3 regions of the Neorhizobium tunisiense genome follow, and region 3 is predicted to be linked to each of the others. Evidence: riboswitches for the same ligand, from Rfam matches in the RefSeq annotation. Region 3 holds a riboswitch; each other region holds the start of a gene.

Region 1 (7,186 bases), on a different contig from region 3:
TGCAGCCCCATGTCTGGCGATCCGCGATAACCCGGATATGGCTGCGGACTATACCGCCCGCGCCAACCTCGTCGCCGTCGTCTCGAACGGTTCGGCCGTGCTTGGGCTCGGCAATATCGGCCCGCTGGCTTCAAAGCCGGTCATGGAAGGCAAGGCCGTCCTCTTCAAGAAATTCGCCGGCATCGACGTCTTCGACATCGAGATCGACGCGCCCGGCATCGAGGCGATGGTCTCGACCGTCTCGGCGCTCGAGCCGACCTTCGGCGGTATCAACCTCGAAGACATCAAGTCGCCGGAATGTTTCGAGGTCGAGCGCCGGCTGCGCGAAAAGATGAACATCCCGGTCTTCCACGACGACCAGCACGGCACCGCCATCATCGTCGCTGCCGCGATCCTGAACGGGTTGGAACTGGCGGGCAAGAACATCGCCGACGTGAAGATCGTGACGTCGGGCGCGGGTGCCGCGGCGCTGGCCTGCCTGCATCTCCTCGTTTCGCTCGGCGCGAAAAAGGAGAATATCTGGGTCCACGACATCGAAGGCCTTGTCTATGACGGGCGCAATACGCTGATGGACGAGTGGAAGGAAATCTACACCCAGAAATCCGACAAGCGCGTCCTTGCCGACAGCATCGGCGGTGCCGACGTGTTTCTCGGCCTCTCCGCCGCGGGCGTGCTAAAGCCCGAACTCCTGGCGCAGATGGCCGAAAAGCCGCTGATCATGGCGCTTGCCAATCCGACGCCGGAAATCATGCCGGAGCTCGCCCGCGCCGCCCGCCCCGACGCGATGATCTGCACCGGCCGTTCGGACTTCCCGAACCAGGTCAACAACGTGCTGTGCTTCCCCTACATCTTCCGCGGTGCGCTCGATTGCGGCGCCCGGACGATCAACGAGGAGATGAAGATGGCAGCGGTCAAGGCGATCGCAGCGCTTGCCCGCGAGGAAGTCTCCGACGTTGCCGCGCGCGCCTATTCCGGCGAGACTCCGATCTTCGGAGCCGACTATCTCATCCCCTCGCCTTTCGATCCGCGCCTCATCCTGCGCATTGCCCCGGCGGTTGCCAAAGCCGCTGCCGAGACCGGCGTCGCATCCCGGCCGATCCAGGATTTCGAGGCCTATCTCGACCAGCTGAACCGCTTCGTGTGGCGCTCCGGTTTCGTCATGAAGCCGATCTTCAGCGCCGCCAAGGTTTCGGAAAAGAACCGGGTGATCTTCGCCGAGGGCGAGGACGAGCGCGTCTTGCGCGCCGCCCAGGTTCTGCTCGAGGAAAAGACGGCGACCCCGATCCTGATCGGTCGTCCTTCCGTCATCGAGGCACGGCTTGCCCGTTTCGGCATCCGCATCCGCCCGAATGTCGATTTCGCCGTGGTCAACCCGGAAGACGATCCGCGCTATCGCGACTATGTCGACGAATATTTCGCCCTGGTCGGCCGCGAAGGCATCAATCCGGAAGCGGCGCGCACCATCGTGCGCACCAACAACACGGTGATCGGCGCGCTCGCGGTCAAGCGCGGCGATGCGGACGCGCTGATCTGCGGCGTCGAAGGCCGTTACGACAAGCATCTCAGCGACGTGAACCAGATCATCGGCAAGCGGCCGGACGTCTGCGCCTTCTCGGGCCTCAGCCTGGTCATCTCCCAGCGTGGTGCGATGTTCTTCACCGACACCTTCGTCAACTACAACCCGTCCGCGCAGGAAATCGCCGAGATCACGGTTCTGGCGGCCGAGGAAATCCGCCGCTTCGGCATCACCCCGAAGGCGGCGCTGATCTGCCATTCGAATTTCGGCTCGCGCGATTCGGAAAGCGCCCAGAAGATGCGGACCGCCCTGAAGCTGGTGCGCCAGCGGGCACCGGAGCTTGAAGTGGACGGCGAAATGCAGGGCGGTTCTGCCCTGTCGGAAACGCTGCGCAAGCGGGCCATGCCGAACAGTTCGCTGACCGGCGAGGCCAACCTGCTGGTTTTCCCGAACCTCGACGCGGCAAACATCTCGCTCGGCCTCGTGCGCAACCTGACGGACGCCTTGCATGTCGGCCCCATTCTTCTGGGAGCGGCCCAGCCGGCGCATATCCTGTCGTCCTCGGTCACGTCGCGCGGCGTCGTGAACATGGCGGCGCTGGCGGTTGTCGAAGCATCGCAGCCAAATCTGCAATTTCAATCTTAAATTGCAGATTCACCCGCACAGCGGTTTGAGCCCTGAACAGGGCTCGAACTCCCTGCTGCAGAAATGACCTGCGCCGGGTATTGCCCCGATTTTTGAGGGCGATGCCGGCGACTTTATGAGATTGTCAACCGGAACGTTCCATGATGCCATCTCCACTCTGGAGAGGATGCCGGAATTGCCGATACCGCTTCGCGGCCTGCTGACCATACCTCTGTTTTTTCTGCCGGCCGCAGCGCTTGCGGGGGACCCCGCCGTTTGTGCGGCACTCTACCGGAAACTTGGAAACAGCCCGCAGATCATCGGCAGCACCTCCGTGGCGCGCAGCTATGCCCAGCAACTCGGCGAATACAATGCCGATATCCGGGAGCTCAGGATCGACATGCGCCGCGCCGGCTGCGGCAACGGCAGCGTCGTGGTTCTGGGCGGCCCGAATGCCGAGGTCTGCGGCCAGATGCGGGATGCGCTGGACAGAATGGAGCAGAGCCGCGACGCGCTGGCAGCGGAACGGAACAGTTCGCGGCAGATGATCCTGCCCTCGGAAGAGCGCAATGCCATTCTCGCCGCCATTCGCGAACAGCGCTGCATCCCCTCTTTCGAGCCTCTGCCGCCTGTCGTCGACGACCGCCGAAAGGTGCCGGGGATCGAGCTGCCCAGGCAGGAGGAGCCCTATTCCGGGATCACCAAATTGCAGACGCATCCGCCGCAGGCCGCAGTCCAGCGGCCAGTGCTCACACCGCCACCGGAGCGAGCCTACGATCCGAACAAGAAGGTGCGCACCGTCGGGCCGACCTTCCTGCCCGATGAGAGTATCGATCTCAGCAATCCGCAATCGGCAGGACCGCAGCCGCAGCAATAGTCAGCGGTTTTCCCATCGGTCCTCAAAGATCAGTTCGTCCAGGGTCAGGCGCTGGCGCCAGCCCTTGAGCGCCAGCTCCGGCTCGCCATAGAGCCGGTCGACATAACCGAGGCAGAGCCAGGCGACGATCTCGATGCGGTCGGGAATGCCCAGCAGCCCGCGCACGTCCTCGTCGCGAAAAATGCTGACCCAGCCGACGCCGACGCCTTCGGCCCTGGCAGCAAGCCAGAGGTTCTGCACGGCGCAGACGGTCGAATAGGCGTCCATGCGCGGATTGTGGGTGCGGCCGAGCACGACCGGGCCTGCGCGATCCGGATCACAGGTGACGCAGATCGACAGCGGTGCCTTGCGGATGCCTTCGAGCTTGAGGCTGCGGTACAAATCACGGCTTTCCTCCGCAAACATTGCCTCCGCTTCGTCATTGGCGCGCGAAAAGGCGGCCCACGCTGCCTCCCGCACCGCCTGGTCTCGGATGAGGATGAAATTCCACGGTTGCATGAAACCGACCGAGGGGGCTGCATGCGCGGCGCCAAGCAGCCGCTTTACCAAGTCGTCCGGCAACGGATCGGGCAGGAACTGGTCGCGCACGTCGCGTCGCGTCTCGATCGCCTTGTAGACGGCCGCACGATCGGCCTTCGAAAATTCACCGGCAGGCAGCAAGGCATGCGCGAAAGGGTCAGGTCGCATCGTTTATCCCCAACAATGCCGTCGCTCCCCAACCTTTCGAAAGCAAGGAGAGGTCCGAAACCTTTCCGCCGTCCGCGCGGGTTCGGTCTATCGTGTCAGGCCGGTCTTCTGACTTGGCTTCGTCCGCTTCCCGCCGCAGCCTTCCCGGTTTCCCAGTGGCTAAATTCCTGCGGCCGGGCGTCCACCTCACAGCGTTGGGCACGTTCCGGATCCACCCCGGATTCCCGATTCTCCGGCTTTTGGCCGGCACCTGACAGGATCGGTTATGCCCTTACCCAATCCCCGGCGCAAGACGCTCATGCGACGGCGAAATAGCGCACCTAGGCGAATTCACTGCTGCGGGTGACCAGTTGGGCGCCTCGATCTGCGCGGGGCCATGATCCCTCTCCTACCGATCGCGGAAACGGTTGGTGATCGGGTAACGCCGGTCGCGGCCGAAATTCTTCTTGGTGATTTTGACGCCCGGCGCCGATTGGCGCCGCTTGTATTCGGCGAGATAGAGAAGGTGCTCGATGCGGTGAACGGTCGCGATGTCGTGGCCGCGGGCGATAATCTCCTCGGTGCCCATCTCCAACTCGACGAGGCACTCGAGAATGTCGTCGAGCACCGGATAGGGCGGCAGCGAGTCCTGGTCGGTCTGGTTGGGCCTCAGTTCCGCGGATGGCGCCTTTGAGATGATGTTCTTCGGGATCACCTCGCCGCTCGGGCCGAGAGCCGTCGGCGGCAGGTGTTGGTTGCGCCAGGCGGCCAGCGCATAGACCTGCATCTTGTAGAGGTCCTTGATCGGATTGAAGCCGCCGTTCATGTCGCCGTAGAGGGTCGCGTAACCGACCGACATTTCCGACTTGTTGCCGGTCGTCACCACCATCGAGCCGAACTTGTTGGAGATCGCCATCAGGATCGTGCCGCGCGCGCGGCTCTGGAGGTTCTCCTCGGTGATGCCCTCCTCGGTTCCCTCGAACAGCTCGGCCAGCGCCGACGAAAAACCATCCACCGGCTCGGCGATCTGGACGATATCGTAACGGCAGCCGAGCGCCCTGGCGCAATCGGCCGCGTCCTTCAGCGAATCCTCGGATGTATAGCGATAGGGCAGCATCACGGTGCGCACCCTCTCCTCGCCGAGCGCATCGACGGCGATCGCCGCGCAGATGGCGCTGTCGATACCGCCGGACAGGCCGAGCACGACCGACTTGAAACCGTTCTTGTTGACGTAATCGCGGAAGCCGAGCAGGCAGGCGCGGTAATCCGCCTCCTCCTTTTCCGGAATGCGCGCCATCGGGCCGCGTGCACAATGCCAGGTCTCGCCAATTCGTCTCCACTCGGTGACGGCAACGGCCGGCTCGAACTGGCTCATCTGGAAGGCGAGCGACTTGTCCACATTGAAGGCGAAGCTGGCGCCGTCGAAGACCAGTTCGTCCTGGCCGCCGAGCTGGGCCGCGTAGATCATCGGCAGGCCGGTCTCGATCACCTGTTTCAGCACGACCTGGTGGCGGATATCCACCTTGCCGCGATAGTAGGGCGAGCCGTTCGGCACGAGCAGGATTTCCGCACCGCTTTCCGACAGCGTCTCGCAGACGCCGAGATCGCCCCAGATATCCTCGCAGATCGGGATGCCGAGCCGGACGCCGCGAAAATTCACCGGTCCGGGCATCTCGCCGGCGATAAAGACGCGCTTCTCATCGAACTCGCCATAGTTCGGCAGGTCGATCTTGTCGCGCACGGCGATCACCCTGCCACCGTCGAGCACGGCGATCGAGTTGTGCCGGCCTTCCTCGCCCTGGCGGGGAAATCCGATGATGACACCGGGGCCACCATCCGCCGTATCGGCAGCAAGCTCCTCCACCGCCTTCAGGCAGGCCTTCAGGAAAGCCGGTTTCAGGACAAGGTCTTCCGGCGGATAACCGGACAGGAAGAGCTCCGTAAACAGGATGAGATCCGCCTCCTCGCGGGCAGCATCTCTTCGGGCTTCTCGGGCCAACGCCAGATTGCCGGCGATATCGCCGACGGTCGGGTTGAGCTGCGCGACGGCGATACGGAAAGTCTGGCTGATGTCCTGGGTCATGGTACCGATTTAGCGTCAGCCGCAGGCGGCGGCAACGTCGTTGCGAGAGTTTTTTGTCCGTCAGGCGGATGCAGGACGATCGCCCGGATAATGCGGCACGTCGTCCTCGGGCAATTCATAGAAATCCGCCTTCTCGGCGCAATAGATATGCTCGCCCATGACAAGCCCGCTCGGCTGGTCGAAGGCGCCCGCCAGGATCGAAATGCTCTGCGCGCCCTCCGCCTGCCAGAACAGCGCCGAGCCGCATTGCGAGCAGAAGCCGCGCCGCGCTTCGTCGCTGGCACGATACCAGCTGAGCCTGTCCTCGCCTTGAAGCGTCATGTTCTCGACGCACACGCTGGTGGCCGCATAATAGAGCCCGGTCTGGCGGCGGCATTGCGAACAATGACAGGCCGTGATCGTCCGCAACGGACCGACCGTCTCAAACCGGATCGCGCCGCACAGGCAACGACCGCTGTTTTTCTGCTCCATGCAACATCCCCGACGAAAGCAAGACGCAGTGTCGCGAGCGCGGGCCGCGGGGTCAAATCTATTCGGCTGATCATGCCATCAAAGGAAATAATAATAAAAAGGCCAGCGTCACCGCCGGCCTTCTCCGATTTTCAGCCATCGTGTGTGGCGGTTCAGCCGTTGACGACCATCCGCTTCTCGTCGCGGCCGCTCTTCATCCGCTCGGCGAGCAGGAAGGCCAACTCCAGCGCCTGGTCGGCGTTGAGACGCGGGTCGCAATGGGTGTGGTAACGGTCCTGCAGGTCGCCGGCCGTGACGGCACGAGCGCCGCCGGTGCATTCGGTGACGTCCTTGCCGGTCATCTCGATATGGATGCCGCCCGGATGGGTGCCTTCCGCACGGTGGATCTGGAAGAAACTTTCGACTTCCGACAGGATCCGCTCGAACGGCCGGGTCTTGTAGTTGTTGAGCGTGATCGTGTTGCCGTGCATTGGGTCGCAGGACCAGACGACCTTTTTGCCCTCGCGCTCGACAGCGCGGATCAGCTTGGGCAGGCTCTCGGCAACCTTGTCATGACCGAAACGGCAGATCAGCGTCAGGCGCCCGGCTTCGTTCGCCGGGTTCAGCGCGTCGATGAGCTCGATCAGGTTGTCGGCCTGCAGCGACGGGCCGCATTTGAGACCGATCGGGTTCTTGATGCCGCGGAAATATTCGACATGCGCGTGGTCGAGCTGGCGGGTGCGGTCGCCGATCCACAGCATGTGGCCGGACGTCGCGTACCAGTCGCCGGACGTGGAGTCGACGCGGGTGAAGGCTTCTTCGTAGCCGAGAAGCAGCGCCTCATGGCTGGTGAAGAAGTCCGTCTCGCGCAGGCTCGGCTGGTTTTCGGCGGTGATGCCGATCGCGGTCATGAAGTCCATGGTCTCGCTGATGCGGTCGGCGAGCTTGCGGTAGCGTTCGCCCTGGGGGC
Region 2 (7,186 bases), on a different contig from region 3:
CACAACTTAACCGATTCTGCTCCGTCGGCATTCCTCACATGCTTTTTACGTAAACGTAAATGCGATTGTCAATGTTCAGGCCAAGCCAAAGAACACGGCAAGCGACCGGTTGACGGCCACAAATATCTCATCCTCGATCGAGCCGAAGACCTTCCCTATCTTTTCCCGCTTCAGGGTTCTTTTAGACAATGTTGTTGAAACCAGCGTTACACAAGAGGTCTATGGAGTGATGCCTATGCTTTCGGATTCCTCGCCCATGTCCCTCATGAACCCCGCTGTCCCAGGCCTCGTCTGGGCCTATCGCTTCCATCCGGGATCGGCGCCCTGTACCCGGTTGCCGCTCGATGCGGCGCGCAGCGATCTCGAGATCGCAGACGGCTTCCTGTGGCTGCATCTCAACCTCGCTGACAGCCGCGTCAACGCCTTCCTGGAGAACTTTCCAGGCTTGACACCGCCGGCCATCGCCGCACTCACCACCCACGACACGCACGCGGCCGTGACGCTCGACGAACAGCTCGTCTACGGCACGCTGGTCGATTTCCAGCGGGAATTCGACAGCGAGACACGCAATATCGGCTGGCTGCATTTTTTCGTCTCGGACAGGATCATCATCACCACCCGCCTGCAGCCCCTGCGTTCGATCGACCGGGTGCGGGCTGCGATCGAAAAGAACGCCTCGCGCTACATGAAGCCGATCGACGTGTTCGAGACCCTGGTCGCGGAATTCCAGCGCACGCTGATCGCGCTGGTGATGGAGCTGACCGAAGAGATGAACATCATCGAGGATTTCGTCTACGACAATACGCCCCGCGACGAGAGGCGCAGGCTTGCGCCGATCAGGCGAACGGTGGTCAGGCTTCACCGGCACCTGAGGACGGTGCTGACGCTGCTGCGGCGCGCCGCGGCGACCGACGACGATGAGATGCTGCCCGGCTTCGACGACGCCGCCGCGCGGTTGATCGGTCGCCTGGAGGCGGCGGACCACGATGTCTACGCGCTACAGGAACGAGCCCGACTGCTGCACGAGGAAATCGACTCGAAGCTCTCCTCCGAAACCAACCGGCACCTCTACATCCTGTCGCTGATGACCGCCTTCCTGCTGCCGCCGACATTGGTTACCGGCTTTTTCGGAATGAACACCTCGTCGTTACCCTTCGAGGGGAATTCCGGCGGGACGGCCTATGCCTTCGGCCTGATCGGCGTTTCGGTGCTGGCCGCCTGGTGGCTGTTGAAGCGCACCGGAATTCTCTGACCGCTGAACAAATGAAAACCCGCCCGGGCTCGATACCGGACGGGTGGGATAGTGATTATCGGACGCTTAGAAATAAGGCGAGTAGCACGTCTGGCGCGGGCCGTAGTTCGGCTGGAACGAGTTCGAATAGGCGTCGTAGGAGCGGTAACGGTCGGCGCACCATTCGTAATGGCGCGGATTGATATCGTCGCCGCCGCCATAGGCCGGAGCGGGCTCGACATAACGCGGCTGAGCGGCGATGGCGCCGCCGATCAGGGCGCCGGCACCGAATGCTGCCAGCGGGAACCAATAGCCGTTATGGCGGCGATAACCCGGACGGTAGTCGCGATAACCGCGATGCCCACGATACCAGCCGCCGCCATGGCGGCGGTACTGCACGAGGGTGACGCCGGTATTGGCGTCCGTTTCGACGCCGGCGGCCGGAGCGGACGGCAGCGGCATCGCCTGAGCCGGCATCAGAGAGCCGGCGAGAACGGCAACGGAGATGCCCGCAACCGCGATGTTCTTCAAAAGAGTCATGTTAAGTCCCCAGATCCCTTGTCCATGTTTCAATTTTGCCAGGCAATATTTCAATATGCAGCGTATTTTCAGTTTCGCCGCAACCTTAGGAAGTTCATCCTGAATGCGCAATTAACGTGCCCCGCCACGCAGCAAGCCCGGTCGCGGCATATCCGCGACCGGGCTTGGCGTCGAGATGACCAATGCCTGCTTACCTGTAAGGCGAGATGCAGCGTGCCCGCACGCCGGCGCGCGGCGCATAGGTATCGTCCCAGGCCCGGTAGCTGCGATAGCGGCTTTCACACCAGGCGACGTGACGGCTCGAATAACCGCCGCGGTCTGCCTGTATGGCACCACCGATGATGGCACCGGCACCGAAGGCGGCGAGCGGGAACCAGAACCCGTTGTAATAACGGTAGCCGGGCCGGCGATCGCGATAACCGCGATGGCCGCGATACCAGCCATAGCGGTCACGCCGGAAGTCGCGACGATACTGGACATTGGTGATATCGCCGGCGGCCGAAATGCCTGACGGGGCAGCCGGCATCTGAATGGCCTGTACAGGGACGACACCGGCGAAAATCGTCGCAACGGCAACCGCCGCGGCGGTCAGGCGCAAACGAAGAGCATTCATCTTGAGCGTTTCCTCATTCTGATTTTCAATCAGAAAACAACGCCGGATCTCAGATTCCGTTCCTGGCAGGGCAGCCCGGTGCCGATCACGACTTGGCGATCAGGCGACGATCGAGAGTTGCGCCTGGTCGCCCTGCAGCCGGTTGACCATGAAGTTCGAATACCATTCGACGAACTGCATGACGCCGCCCTCGTGGAGCGGCGAATAGGGACCCGGCTCATAGGCCGGCGAGCGAATGCCGAAGGCATTTTCCTCGACGATCTGGCGGTCCTGGTCGTTGGTCATGTTCCAGACATGCGTCAGCTCTTCGAGATTGTAGTCGACACCCTCGACCGCATCCTTGTGAACCAGCCATTTGGTGGTGACCGCCGTTTCCTCCGGCCCAAGCGGGGTGACGCGGAACGAGATCGCGTGGTCGCCGAGAATGTGGTTCCAGCTGCTCGGATAATGGAAGAGCAGCATGGTGCCGATCGAATTGATCGTCACGTCGTCGGAGAGTTGGCGCTGCACGGCGTTGCGGCCGGTCATCGTATAGCTCTCGGCATCCTCGATCAGCGGCATGCGCGCGACGCGGAACTGGCCGGTCTCGTCCATGCGGAACTCGCTCGGCAGACCGGCCTCCTCGCAGCGCTGCCAATGGGCGGCGATGACCGGATCGTCCTTGGCGCCCTGGACGCCGGTCGCGGTCGGCGATTCCGGATAGGTGCGGCAGAGCTCCGGGTGGTTGGCGGCGCAATGGTAACATTCGCGGTTGTTTTCCCAGACGAGCTTCCAGTTGCCCTTCTCGATGATCGTCGACTGGTGCGCGACCTTGGCTTCAGACAGGCGGTGCGGGGCCATATAGGGTTCGATCGCTGCGCGAACCGGGGCGAAATCCGGGGCTTCGTTGGCAAGGCAGATGAAGATATAGCCGGCGACGCTCTCGCAATGGACCTTCTTCATGCTGAACTGGGCCTTGTCGAAATCCTGCCCCATCTGGCGGCCGACCAGAAGCGAGCCGTCCAGCTCGTAGGTCCATTGATGGTAGGGACAGACGAGCCGCACCGCCGAGCCGTGCTCCTTGGTGCAGACGCGGCTACCGCGGTGGCGGCAGGTATTGTGGAGTGCCCGGATCTGGTTGTCGCGGCCACGCACGACGACGACCGGGTAATCGCCGATCTGCAGGGTGAAATAGGCTCCGGCCTTGGGCAGCTCGCAATCATGTCCGACGAACAGCCAGTCGCGATACCAGATCATGTCCAGATCGAGCTTGAAATAGGCGGGATCGGTATAGAAGGGCTGTTCGAGGCTGAAGCCTTCGCGGCGGTTCTTGAGCTGCCGCAGGGCCTGATTGCGAATTTCCATATCATCTTCCTCGTCAATGTGGACAGCGGAAGGACATGGAAATGCCGGCCGGCCCTAAAGCCCGCGCAACACCCTGTCCCGAACGCCCGCCGCGTCCGGTCTTCATTTTTGTCCCGAGGCTGGTTTCCGGGCTGAGGAGCTTGTCCCTTGGGGGACAGGCTCGGCGCCTTCCCGGGCGGCCCTTGCGGCTCTTTCCCAGTGGCTCATGCCGTGCCTTGTTGCTCCACCACCGTTGCGGGGGCAGCGCCGGATTAGGGTTTCTAAAGCCCCCTGCCGGCTTCCCAATTCTCCGCCTTCCCTAGTCAGGCGGCACCTCAAGATCGAGGCGGATATAATCATCGAGCGAGCGTGTCGCATAGGCGACATTGCGACATCGGCAACCGTGTTGGCGACAGCGGCGAAACGGCCCAGAATGCAACACTCCAGCCCCGCGAAAGCGAAACCTGTCATTAAGGGATAAGCCATAAAATCCCGGCTCGAATGGGAGCGATGCCATCGTGCAGGCCAAGGGAAAGATCCGTTATTACAAAGCCCCGCCACCAACGCCTCCGGCGCCGGTGGTGGTAAAGACTGCCTCCCATTCCGAATTCCTCCGGACAGGGCGCATCGCCCGCTACAATCCGATCTGGCTGCCGGAAGAGCGTCGCTATCTCACCCATAGCGAAGTCGCCGAGCGCACGGGCAAAAGGCTCGAGGCCGCCGGGGAAACGAGCCACAACCGGATCAACTCCTTCCACCGCTCGATCAAGTTTCCGAAGATCATCTTTCACCACACGCTCGATGAGCGGCCGCATCTGGGCTATTGCCACGTCACGGCGGCAAGAACGTTTCTTCCGCGCGGCGTCCCGGTGAGCTGGTCGTTCTATATCGCCAACTTCTTCTCCAAGATCGGCGAGGAAGAAACCTTCTTCGAGCATATCAGCCCGGCCTACTCACGCATGTATTTTGCCGTCGCTGTCGAACGCGAGGCAGGCCAGCCGCTGCAGATCAACCGCACGATCCGCAAGAACGGCCTTTTGTTCCAGACCAACGATCCGATGGAAGCCATCAAGAACGTCCTGATGCTCGGCACGTCCAACGAAATGCTTCGCGAGATCATCAAAAAGCTTTGAAGACGCCCCGGGCCGCGTTATTGACGAGCGGATATGACGGCTCAAATCATCGACATCACCCGGGATCATGACGGCGCGCTTGCCCAAGCCTGCACCGTCCTTGCGGATGGACTTCCCGTGGCGATCCCGACCGAGACCGTCTACGGACTTGCGGCCGACGCCACCAATCCCACCGCGATCACCCGCATTTACGAGACCAAGGGCCGGCCGCGCTTCAACCCGCTGATCTGCCATATGTCGGATCTCGACATGGCCGAGCGCTATGCCGTCTTCGATCCGATCTCGCGCAGGCTTGCCGGAGCCTTCTGGCCGGGTCCCCTCACCCTGATCCTTCCCCTGAGACCGGAAAGCGGCATTCATGCGCTGGCGACGGCCGGGCTCGATACGGTCGGCATCCGGCTTCCCAAGGGCTTCGCTTCCGAACTCATCCGCGCCTTCGGCAAGCCGCTCGCGGCCCCCAGCGCCAATACGTCCGGCAAGGTGAGCCCGACCAGCGCGGCCCACGTCGCCGACGACCTGGGCGACAAGCTGCCGTTGATCATCGACGGCGGTGCGGCTCCGGTCGGCGTGGAATCGACCATCGTTCGCGTCGAGGATGGTGTGATCAGGCTGCTGCGGCCGGGCGGGGTAGCCGCGGAAGAGATCGAGAAGGTGACCGGTCTTGCGGTGATCCGGCTGGAGGGACCGGCGGCGATCATCGAGGCTCCCGGCATGCTGGCCTCTCATTATGCGCCGGGTGCTGCGGTCAGGCTCAACGCCGACCATGTCGAGGCGGGCGAAGCATTGATCCGGCTCGGTTCGGCCCCGGTAAAGGGAATGGAGCTCGCCGCAGCGGTTTTTGACCTGAGCCCGTCCGGCGACCTTGCGCAGGCGGCGGCAAACCTGTTCGATTACCTGAAACGCGCCGACGCCACCGGCGCCGCCAGCATCGCCGTCACGCCCATTCCCGACCACGGGCTCGGCGAGGCGATCAACGACCGGCTGGCGAGGGCGGCCGCCCCGCGGGAATAAGCCGGGGGCAAAAGAGGAGGAGACGCTGATGGACATTTCCGGGCCGCAACCAGAACTTCTCGACCGCTTCGCCGCGATCGTCGGCGAAAATCACGTGCTGCGCGATGCCAGCGATCTTGCGCCGCATCTCGTCGAGGGCCGTGGGCTCTACAAGGGTTCTTCGCCGATGCTCCTGAAGCCCGGCTCGGTCGAGGAAGTGTCAGCGATCCTGAAACTTGCGAGCGAAACCGGCACACCGATCGTGCCGCAAACCGGCAATACCGGCCTCGTCGGGGGGCAGACGCCACGCGCCGGTGGCAGCGACCTGATCGTCTCGCTCGAACGGATGAACCGCATCCGAGACGTCGATCCGGTCGCAAACGTGCTGGTCGCCGATGCCGGCGCCATCCTTGCGGACGTGCAGAAGGCGGCGGAAGCCGTCGATCGGCTGTTTCCGCTGTCGCTTGGCTCCGAAGGGTCCTGCCGCATCGGAGGCAACCTCTCCACCAATGCCGGCGGCACAGCGGTACTCGCCTACGGCAATACCCGCCAGCTCTGCCTCGGGCTCGAAGTGGTGCTGCCGACCGGCGAGATCTGGAACGGCCTGCGCCGGCTCAAGAAGGACAATACCGGCTACGACCTGCGCGACCTGTTCATCGGCGCGGAAGGCACGCTCGGCATCATCACCGGCGCGGTGCTGAAACTTTTCCCCCAACCGGTCGGGCATCAGGTCGCACTTGCAGGCCTCAACTCGCCGGCGGATGCGCTAAAACTCTTCGAGCAGGCCTCGAACCTCTGCGGCACGGCGCTGACCGGTTTCGAGCTGATGCCGCGCATCGGCATCGAATTCGTGACCCGGCATATCGAGGGCGTGCGCGATCCGCTCTCCGAGCCGCATCCGTGGTACGCGCTGATCGACATTTCGACCTCGGATTCCGCCGAGACAGCCGAGTCCATGGTGCAATCGCTGCTCGAACAGGGCTTTGAGGCGGGCCTCATCCGTGACGCCGTGATCGCCTCCTCCGTCGCCCAGCAGAAGGCGCTCTGGCATATGCGCGAAAGCATGTCGGACGCCCAGAAACCGGAGGGCGGTTCGATCAAGCACGACGTGTCGGTGCCCGTCTCGAAAATCCCGAGCTTCATGGCAGAAGCCGAGCAGGCGGTGCTGGCGGCCATGCCGGGCGCCCGGGTGTGCGCCTTCGGCCATCTTGGCGACGGCAACATCCACTACAACATCTCGCAGCCTCTCAGCGCCGACATGGCCGCCGACAAGGCGGCCTTCATCGGCCGCTGGCGGGAAATCAACGCGATCGTCCACGGCATCGTGCTCGCCGCCGGCGGTTCGATTTCGGCCGA
Region 3 (7,186 bases):
CACCACGCGGGTCACGGCCTCGGAAATCGAGCGGGCGCGGGGTTTCTGCGGGTCGGTCGTGTCGAGCGCGATCACATCCGCCTTACCGCCGAGTGCTGCCACCGCCGCCGCAAATCCGCCGATGAAGGCGACATCGGCCGAGCCGTCCAGCAGGTCGCGGCCGGGGTCGTCGCCTGTGTGCACGAGGAGATCGGCGGTCCCGATGCGGTTTGCGAACTGGCCGGGCACATGGCTGGCATCGCCCTCCGTGCCACCGAAGGAATGGCTTGTCGCGTCGAGATAGATACGGCCCAGCTCCTCGCGTTCGCCCCAAGTGCCGTCGGCGAGCTTTTCCTCGATGCCGGAGCCATAGGTGCCCGGTGCCGAACCGAAGATGCGCGGCGGTACGTGCCCAAGCGCTTGTGCCTCTTCGGCCAGGGGATTGTCGCCCGGCGCGTCCTCGCGGCCGGCGATGGCGCGCATCGCGGCGTCGAGCAAGGCGATCAGGGCGGGGAACATGTCGCGGAACAGGCCGGAAATCCTCAGCGTCACGTCGACGCGCGGGCGGCCGAGCGCTGCCGGCGGCAGGACTTCTATGCCGGTGACGCGGCCTGTCGCCGTATCCTGCACGGGTCTCGCCCCCATCAGCGCCAGAACCTGGGCGACTTCCTCGCCGCCGCTGCGCAGGGACGCGCTGCCCCAGAGATCGAAAACGAGGCTTTTCGGCCAGTCACCGTGGTCCTGGAGATAACGCCGCAGGATTTCGTCGGCGGCGCGTTTGCCGAGTTCGAAGGCAGTCGGTGTCGGCAGGGTGCGCGGGTCGCTGGCGAAGAGGTTGCGGCCCGTCGGCATCACGTCGCGGCGGCCGCGGGCCGGAGCACCGGATGGGCCGGGGCGGATATGCTTGCCGTCCAGTGCGTCGAGCAAGGCCTGGCGCTCGGTTTCGGCGCTTCGGATACGCAGGGGATCGTCCTCGCCGGGCGCGAGCTGCCCGAAGACATGCTGGCCGTCCTTGATTGCAAAATCCTTGAGATCGCAGAGGAAGGCGTCGATGCGGGTCAACGCCGTCTCCGGATCGTCCTCGTTCGAAATGCCGGCCTCGCCTGCCAGTCCGGTGTCGCGGGCGGTCTCGACGATCAGCTTGGCCAGCCGGTCGCGGCGGCGGCGATCGAGCCCGTCGGCCTGGGCATATTCGTCGACCAGCAGTTCCAGCTTCTTCTGTTCGTCTGAAAGGCCCGCGCCGGTCAGGACCGGCGGCAAATGGCCGATGGTGACGGCGGCAATCCGCCGCTTGGCGACAGCCGCCTCGCCCGGATTGGAGACGATGAACGGATAGACGATCGGCAGGCTGCCGGTAACGATCTCCGGGAAACAACCCTGTGAGAGAGCCACCGTCTTGCCGGGCAGCCACTCAAGCGTCCCATGCGCGCCGACATGAATGATGGCATGCGCGCCGAGCGTTTCGCGCATCCATTGGCCGAAGGCGAGCAGCGCGTGGCGCGGGGGCAGGTCGGGACTGTGGTAATCGGCGCGGCGATCGGCATTGCGGCCGCGATCGGGTGCGAGCGCGACGGTGATGTTACCGAAGGTCGCGGCGCGGAAACGGAAAGCGGCGTCTTCGAGGTCTTCATCCAGCTCGGCTGCGCCCCAAGCCGCTTCTGTTGCGGCCACGGAGCCGTAGCCGGCGAGCGCATGGGTAGCGGATTTGACACTCAGGCGATCAAGAAGGTCACGCGGGGTTTCGGGGATATCCGAAACATTGTAGCCGGCTACCGATAATTCGCGCAGCATCCCGAGCACGCTCTGTGGCACGTCCAGGCCGACGGCATATCCGGTGCGCCCCGGCGCACTCGGATAGTCCGGCATCAGGACGACGATCTTGCGCTGGGCGCGAGGTGCCGTCTTCAGCCGCAGGAAAGCGGCGATACGATCGGCGACCTGTTCGACCCGGTCCGGTTCCGGCTGGTTGACGAGGTTGGCGGAGCTCTCGCCCGCCTTGAAGGAGATCGCACCGGCCAATATGCGCCCGTCAAGCTCCGGCAGGACGACATGCATGGCGAGGTCGGCGGGGTTGAGGCCGCGCCGGCCTTCCGCCCAGCCTTCGCGCCGCGTGGTGGCGACGACGATCTGGAATACCGGCACGCCGGTGCGGTCGAAGATTGTTTCGCCGTTCCCGTCGGTGCCACTGGCAAAGGCGGTGGTGGAGAGGATGGCGGCGGGCTTGAGGTCCGAAATCGCGCGTTCGGCGAAGGCGATAGCATCCGCATCCTTCAGACCGCTGACGAAGATCGGCATCGGCGCAAAGCCGCGTTTCTGCAGCGCTTCGAACAGTGCATCGATCGGTGCGGCGTCATTGGCAAGCAGCATCGAGCGGTAGAACAGGATCGGCAGGCGCGGTGCATCCGGCGCAAGGCCGGCAAGAAGGTCATCGGTCTCGACGATGCCCATTCCCGGCTTGTGGTAACCGGCCTTCGGCATGAGTGCTGCCTGTGGCAGAGGTTCCGTTCTACCCTCGGCCAGGGCCGTCAGCAATTTTGCGAGGAGCCGCATATTGTCCGGCCCGCCTTCGCGGAAGCAGGACAGGATGCCGGCGAGCTGGTTTTCCGAGACCGTGGAGGCCGCGGCGAGCCGCTCGTCGCGGATGCTGCATTCGCCGGGCAGGAGGGCGAGCGCGATCTTTTTGGCGCGCGCCATTCGGGAAAGCTCCTCGACGCCGTAGGCCCAGCGGTCATAGCCGCCGAGGATGCGTACGAGGATGACTTTGGCATGCGCCGCCGTCTTTTCGATCCACAGGTCCACCGACATGGGGTGGCGGAGATCGGAGAGGTTGGTGAGGCGGAGAGTTGGAGGAATGGGGGGATTAAGCTTGCCCGAGTTGTGTTCGGTGGGGGTATCGCTCCCGCCGCTTGCAGACTTATTCCACACCGCCGCAATGCCGTTCAGGTCGCTGCCGGAAAAGGACAGCACCACTACATCGGCCGGCGACTGGTTGAGGTCGACCGGTTCGATGAGGTCGTCAAGCGACGACGATGTGGTGGCGAGTATGTGCATCCTTCCCTCGGGGCCTTCTTATGCGGCCAGCATCCTTTCGATCGCTGCGCGGTCGATGCCTTTTTCGCCGATCACGACCAGGCGGCTTGTCCGCGCTTCGCCGGGTGCCCAGGCGCGGTCGAAATAATGGTTCACGCGCGATCCTACTGCCTGAACCTGCAGGCGCATCGGCTTGTTCGCGACTTCCACGAAGCCTTTTATGCGCAGCACGTTCTCTGCTTCGGCCGTGGCGGAGATGCGGGTGGCGAGCTGTTCGGCATCGGTGACTGCGGCCAGATCGACGACGAAGCTGTCGAAATCGTCGTGATCGTGGTCCAGTTCGTCGTCGTGATGGGTCTTGCGGTTTTCGATGTCGTCCTCGACGGCGAGGCCAAGGCCGATCAGCACCGCCGGATCGATGGCGCCATTGGCGGCCGAGACGATTTTGACGGCGCGCGGCAGATGTGCGGACACGCGATCCCTGGCGGTCGCGAGGCCGGCGGCATCGAGAAGGTCGCTCTTGGTGAGCACGATCATGTCGGCGCAGGCCACCTGGTCCTCGAACACTTCCTCGACCGGATCGTCATGGTCGATCGAGCCGTCCGCGTCGCGCTGGGCTTCGAGCGCCTCATGATCGTCTGCGACACGGCCTTCGGCGAGCGCGAGCCCGTCCACCACCGCGATGACGCCATCAACCGTCACACGTGCCTTCACGTCCGGCCACTGGAACGCCTGGACGAGCGGCTTCGGCAGCGCGAGGCCGGAGGTCTCGATGAGGATGTGATCGACGCGGGGCTCCATGGCCAGGATCCGGTCGATCGCCGGCACGAAATCATCGGCCACGGTGCAGCAGATGCAGCCATTCGCAAGCTCGATGATGTTGTCTTCCGGGCAGCTTTCGATGCCGCAGCCCTTGAGCACGTCGCCGTCGATGCCGACATCGCCGAATTCGTTGACGATGATCGCAAGCCGCTTGCCCTTGAGGTTTTCAATCAGGTTGCGGATCAGCGTGGTCTTGCCGGCTCCCAGAAACCCGGTAACGACGGTGCAGGGAACGCGGTCGAACGAAACGCTCATGATGGCATGTCCTCGTGATGATCAAAGGGTGGGATGCGGGCCGTCATGCCCTTGCCGCGCAGGCAGGTGGGACGGCCGCGAAGGGGAAGGAAACCGCGCTCGTCCTCGGCCAGCATCATCGCGCCGGTGACGATATCCTCGACATTGTCGAGCGACAGATGGCCGAATACATAGGACCAGCCGCTCTTGTGGTTGAAGGCGGCGCTCGGGCTCTTTTCGCAATTGGCGAGGCAGGTGACCGGCTTGACGGCGAGCGGCTTGCCGCTTGCTGCCTCGCGTAGCGCCGCGATCAGCGCGATGCCCGGTCGGATTTCGCCGTCGGACGCGTCACGGCAATTGGTGCAGACGAAAATCGTCACATCTGCCGGGCGGGCGGTTGCCGGATCATCTGGTTGGTGGTCACTCATCGGTCAGCCGCGTTCCCGCCGGGGTCGAAAAAATCGGGGCGCGGAGCAGAAGGTCGAATTCCCTCTGCGGTGATCGAGAAACTTCCTCCGGAGCACCCCGCCCGGTGAAGCAAAATTAAACGGACGGCAGGTCTCCTGGCTCGCGGGTCGTCGCCATTTGCCTGCCTTCCCGGTTTCCCAGTGGCTTCTCGGCAATGGCTCGCCGCCTACAGTTGCGGGGGCAGCCGCGGCATTGATCCCTAGGAAAGGGGATCGCACCGCATTCTCTCTTAGCCCTCCCCGTTGCCGGAAAGGGACCATCTCCTTTCAAGTAAGCCCGGTCGCACACCCATGTCAATGCGTCGCAAAGGCGATTGCCGTGACGCCGAATTCGTCTATAGTGACTGAGCCTATGGTGCCCGGAAGGGTTTTAGAGGGAATGCGGTGCGACGGAATTCTGCCGTCCAACCCGCGGCTGCCCCCGCAACTGTAAGCGGAAAGTCTTCGACCAAAACGGCCGTTCGGCCGTCAAGCCACTGGGAAATCCGGCCAACGGGATCCTGGGAAGGCGGGAGAAGGCGTCCGATCCGCGAGCCAGGAGACCTGCCAGAGGCGGCAAAGAACGTGAACGGCCCTCGGGTGGAGGGCGAAAGGACGAGACCATGGTACCGAATTCTGCTGCAACCGCAGTCACCATTTCCGCTTCGAAGATCATTCCCCTCAGCATGACGGCCCTGCTCGGCCTGTTCATCGTCGGCTTTGTCGGCTTCTCGCATCTGGAAGTCGTCCACAATGCCGCGCATGACACGCGCCACTCGCTCGCCTTCCCCTGCCACTGAGGAGTTCTCCCAAATGTCGTTGTTTCGTAACATCGTCTTCACGGCGGTGATCGCCGGGCTTTTGTCCGGGCTGCTGCTCACCGTGATGCAGAGCTTCTCCACGGTACCGCTGATCCTGCAGGCGGAGGTGTTTGAAAATGCCGGCGGTGAGGTCGCTCACAGCCATAGCCATGACGCGGCGCCCGCAACGGCCGGTGCGGCGGCACCTGCTGCCGACCACCACCATGATGACGAAGCCTGGGCTCCGGCCGATGGCTTCGAGCGCTTCATCTATACGCTCGCCGCAGACATGCTGTCCGGCATCGGCTTCGCCCTCGTCCTGATCGCCGCTTCGGAAGCGTTCGGCGGCTTCAAGGGCTGGCGCGGTGGCTTGATGTTCGGCATTGCCGGCTTCCTCACCGTCATCCTGGCGCCGGGCCTCGGCCTGCCGCCGGAACTGCCCGGCATGCCGGCTGCTGAGCTCGGCCCGCGCCAGATCTGGTGGGTCTCGACGGCAGTCTGCACGGCAGTGGGTCTAGGCTTGCTCTTCTATACCCGCTCGGCCGTGTTCGCAGCGCTTGCGATCGTGCTTCTGATCGCCCCGCATCTCGTCGGCGCGCCGCTGCCGCCCAGCCATGAAACCGCCGTCCCGATGGATCTTTATGCCCGCTTCGTCAATGCGGTCTATGCCACCAACCTGGTGTTCTGGGCGGTGCTCGGTGCGTTGACCGGTGTGGTCCGCGAAAGATTCCGCGCTGGCGAGGAAGCTTCTGCCGGATCTCCGGCGAAGCTTGCTTCCCGGTGAAGGAGATCGACGAGGCGTCCGTCGCGCGTCATCGTGCCAAGATGGCGAACCGCAAGGCGGTTCAGGATGCGGAAGTGGCGGAGAAGACCCAGGAAAAGGGTCTTCTCATCGTCCATACCGGATCCGGCAAGGGCAAATCCACCGCCGCTTTCGGCCTGGCGCTGCGTATGCTCGGCAACAACCGCCGGGTCGGCGTGGTGCAGTTCATCAAGGGTGCCTGGTCGACGGGAGAGCAGCCGGCGCTTGCCGTCTTTGGCGACCGCGTTGTCTGGCACACGATGGGCGAGGGTTTCACTTGGGAGACCCAGGACCTGAAGCGGGATGTCGCCGCGGCGGAAAAGGCCTGGGAAAAGGCGCTCGAGCTGATGGCGGACGAGACAATCGGGCTCGTCATCCTTGACGAGCTCAACATCGCGCTCCGTTACGATTACCTGGATCTCGACAAGATCGTCGCCGCGTTGCAGGCGCGGCGGCCGGATCTGCATGTGGTCGTCACCGGCCGCAATGCCAAGCCGGCGCTGATCGAGGCGGCCGACATGGTCACCGAAATGACGCTGGTCAAGCATCACTTCAAGGCGGGCGTGAAGGCCCAGGCCGGCATCGAGTTTTAGAATATGACCGGGATCAAGCCAGCTCGGGCGCTGATGTTTCAGGGAACGGGCTCGGATGTGGGCAAGTCGCTGGTCGTGGCCGGGCTTGCCCGCGCCTACACGCTGCGCGGCCTCAAGATTATGCCGTTCAAGCCGCAGAACATGTCGAACAACGCCGCGGTCACCGCGGACGGCGGCGAAATCGGCCGGGCGCAGGCTTTGCAGGCGCGTGCCGCCGGCGCGCCGCTCAGCGTCCACATGAACCCGGTGCTCCTGAAGCCGCAGAGCGAGGTGGGTGCGCAGGTGGTGGTGCAAGGCAGGGTCGAAGGCAATGCCAAGGCAGCCGAATACCAGATGCTCAAGCCGAAACTGATGCCGCGGGTTCTGGAGAGTTTCGATATTCTCCGCAACCAGGCCGATCTCGTCCTGGTCGAAGGCGCCGGCAGTGCCTCGGAAATCAATCTGCGCCAGAACGACATCGCCAACATGGGGTTTGCGCGG

The links. Region 3 has a riboswitch for cobalamin ahead of ABCW43_RS27780 (CbtB domain-containing protein). Riboswitches for the same ligand answer to the same signal wherever they lie in the genome.
Region 1: linked by a shared signal. The riboswitch ahead of bluB (5,6-dimethylbenzimidazole synthase) and the one ahead of ABCW43_RS27780 (CbtB domain-containing protein) in region 3 are both predicted to bind cobalamin.
Region 2: linked by a shared signal. The riboswitch ahead of ABCW43_RS07205 (aromatic ring-hydroxylating oxygenase subunit alpha) and the one ahead of ABCW43_RS27780 (CbtB domain-containing protein) in region 3 are both predicted to bind cobalamin.

What each region holds. Positions count from the first base shown of each region.
Region 1 covers NZ_JBDIUU010000001.1:274,164-281,349, forward strand. Annotated here, with positions in the region: gene ABCW43_RS01480 (NADP-dependent malic enzyme) at 1-2,161, shown strand, start outside; gene ABCW43_RS01485 (hypothetical protein) at 2,277-3,017, shown strand; gene bluB (5,6-dimethylbenzimidazole synthase) at 3,018-3,704, opposite strand; cobalamin riboswitch at 3,786-3,973, opposite strand; gene ABCW43_RS01495 (NAD+ synthase) at 4,093-5,766, opposite strand; gene ABCW43_RS01500 (GFA family protein) at 5,827-6,237, opposite strand; gene ABCW43_RS01505 (class II 3-deoxy-7-phosphoheptulonate synthase) at 6,390-7,186, opposite strand, start outside.
Region 2 covers NZ_JBDIUU010000001.1:1,348,106-1,355,291, forward strand. Annotated here, with positions in the region: gene ABCW43_RS07190 (transporter) at 257-1,252, shown strand; gene ABCW43_RS07195 (BA14K family protein) at 1,319-1,771, opposite strand; gene ABCW43_RS07200 (BA14K family protein) at 1,962-2,384, opposite strand; gene ABCW43_RS07205 (aromatic ring-hydroxylating oxygenase subunit alpha) at 2,484-3,728, opposite strand; cobalamin riboswitch at 3,829-4,060, opposite strand; gene ABCW43_RS07210 (DUF6656 family protein) at 4,226-4,840, shown strand; gene ABCW43_RS07215 (L-threonylcarbamoyladenylate synthase) at 4,874-5,851, shown strand; gene ABCW43_RS07220 (FAD-binding oxidoreductase) at 5,880-7,186, shown strand, end outside.
Region 3 covers NZ_JBDIUU010000012.1:161,526-168,711, forward strand. Annotated here, with positions in the region: gene cobN (cobaltochelatase subunit CobN) at 1-3,030, opposite strand, end outside; gene cobW (cobalamin biosynthesis protein CobW) at 3,049-4,086, opposite strand; gene ABCW43_RS27775 (DUF1636 family protein) at 4,083-4,493, opposite strand; cobalamin riboswitch at 4,602-4,809, opposite strand; cobalamin riboswitch at 4,869-5,097, shown strand; gene ABCW43_RS27780 (CbtB domain-containing protein) at 5,135-5,311, shown strand; gene ABCW43_RS27785 (CbtA family protein) at 5,325-6,095, shown strand; gene cobO (cob(I)yrinic acid a,c-diamide adenosyltransferase) at 6,092-6,706, shown strand; gene ABCW43_RS27795 (cobyric acid synthase) at 6,710-7,186, shown strand, end outside.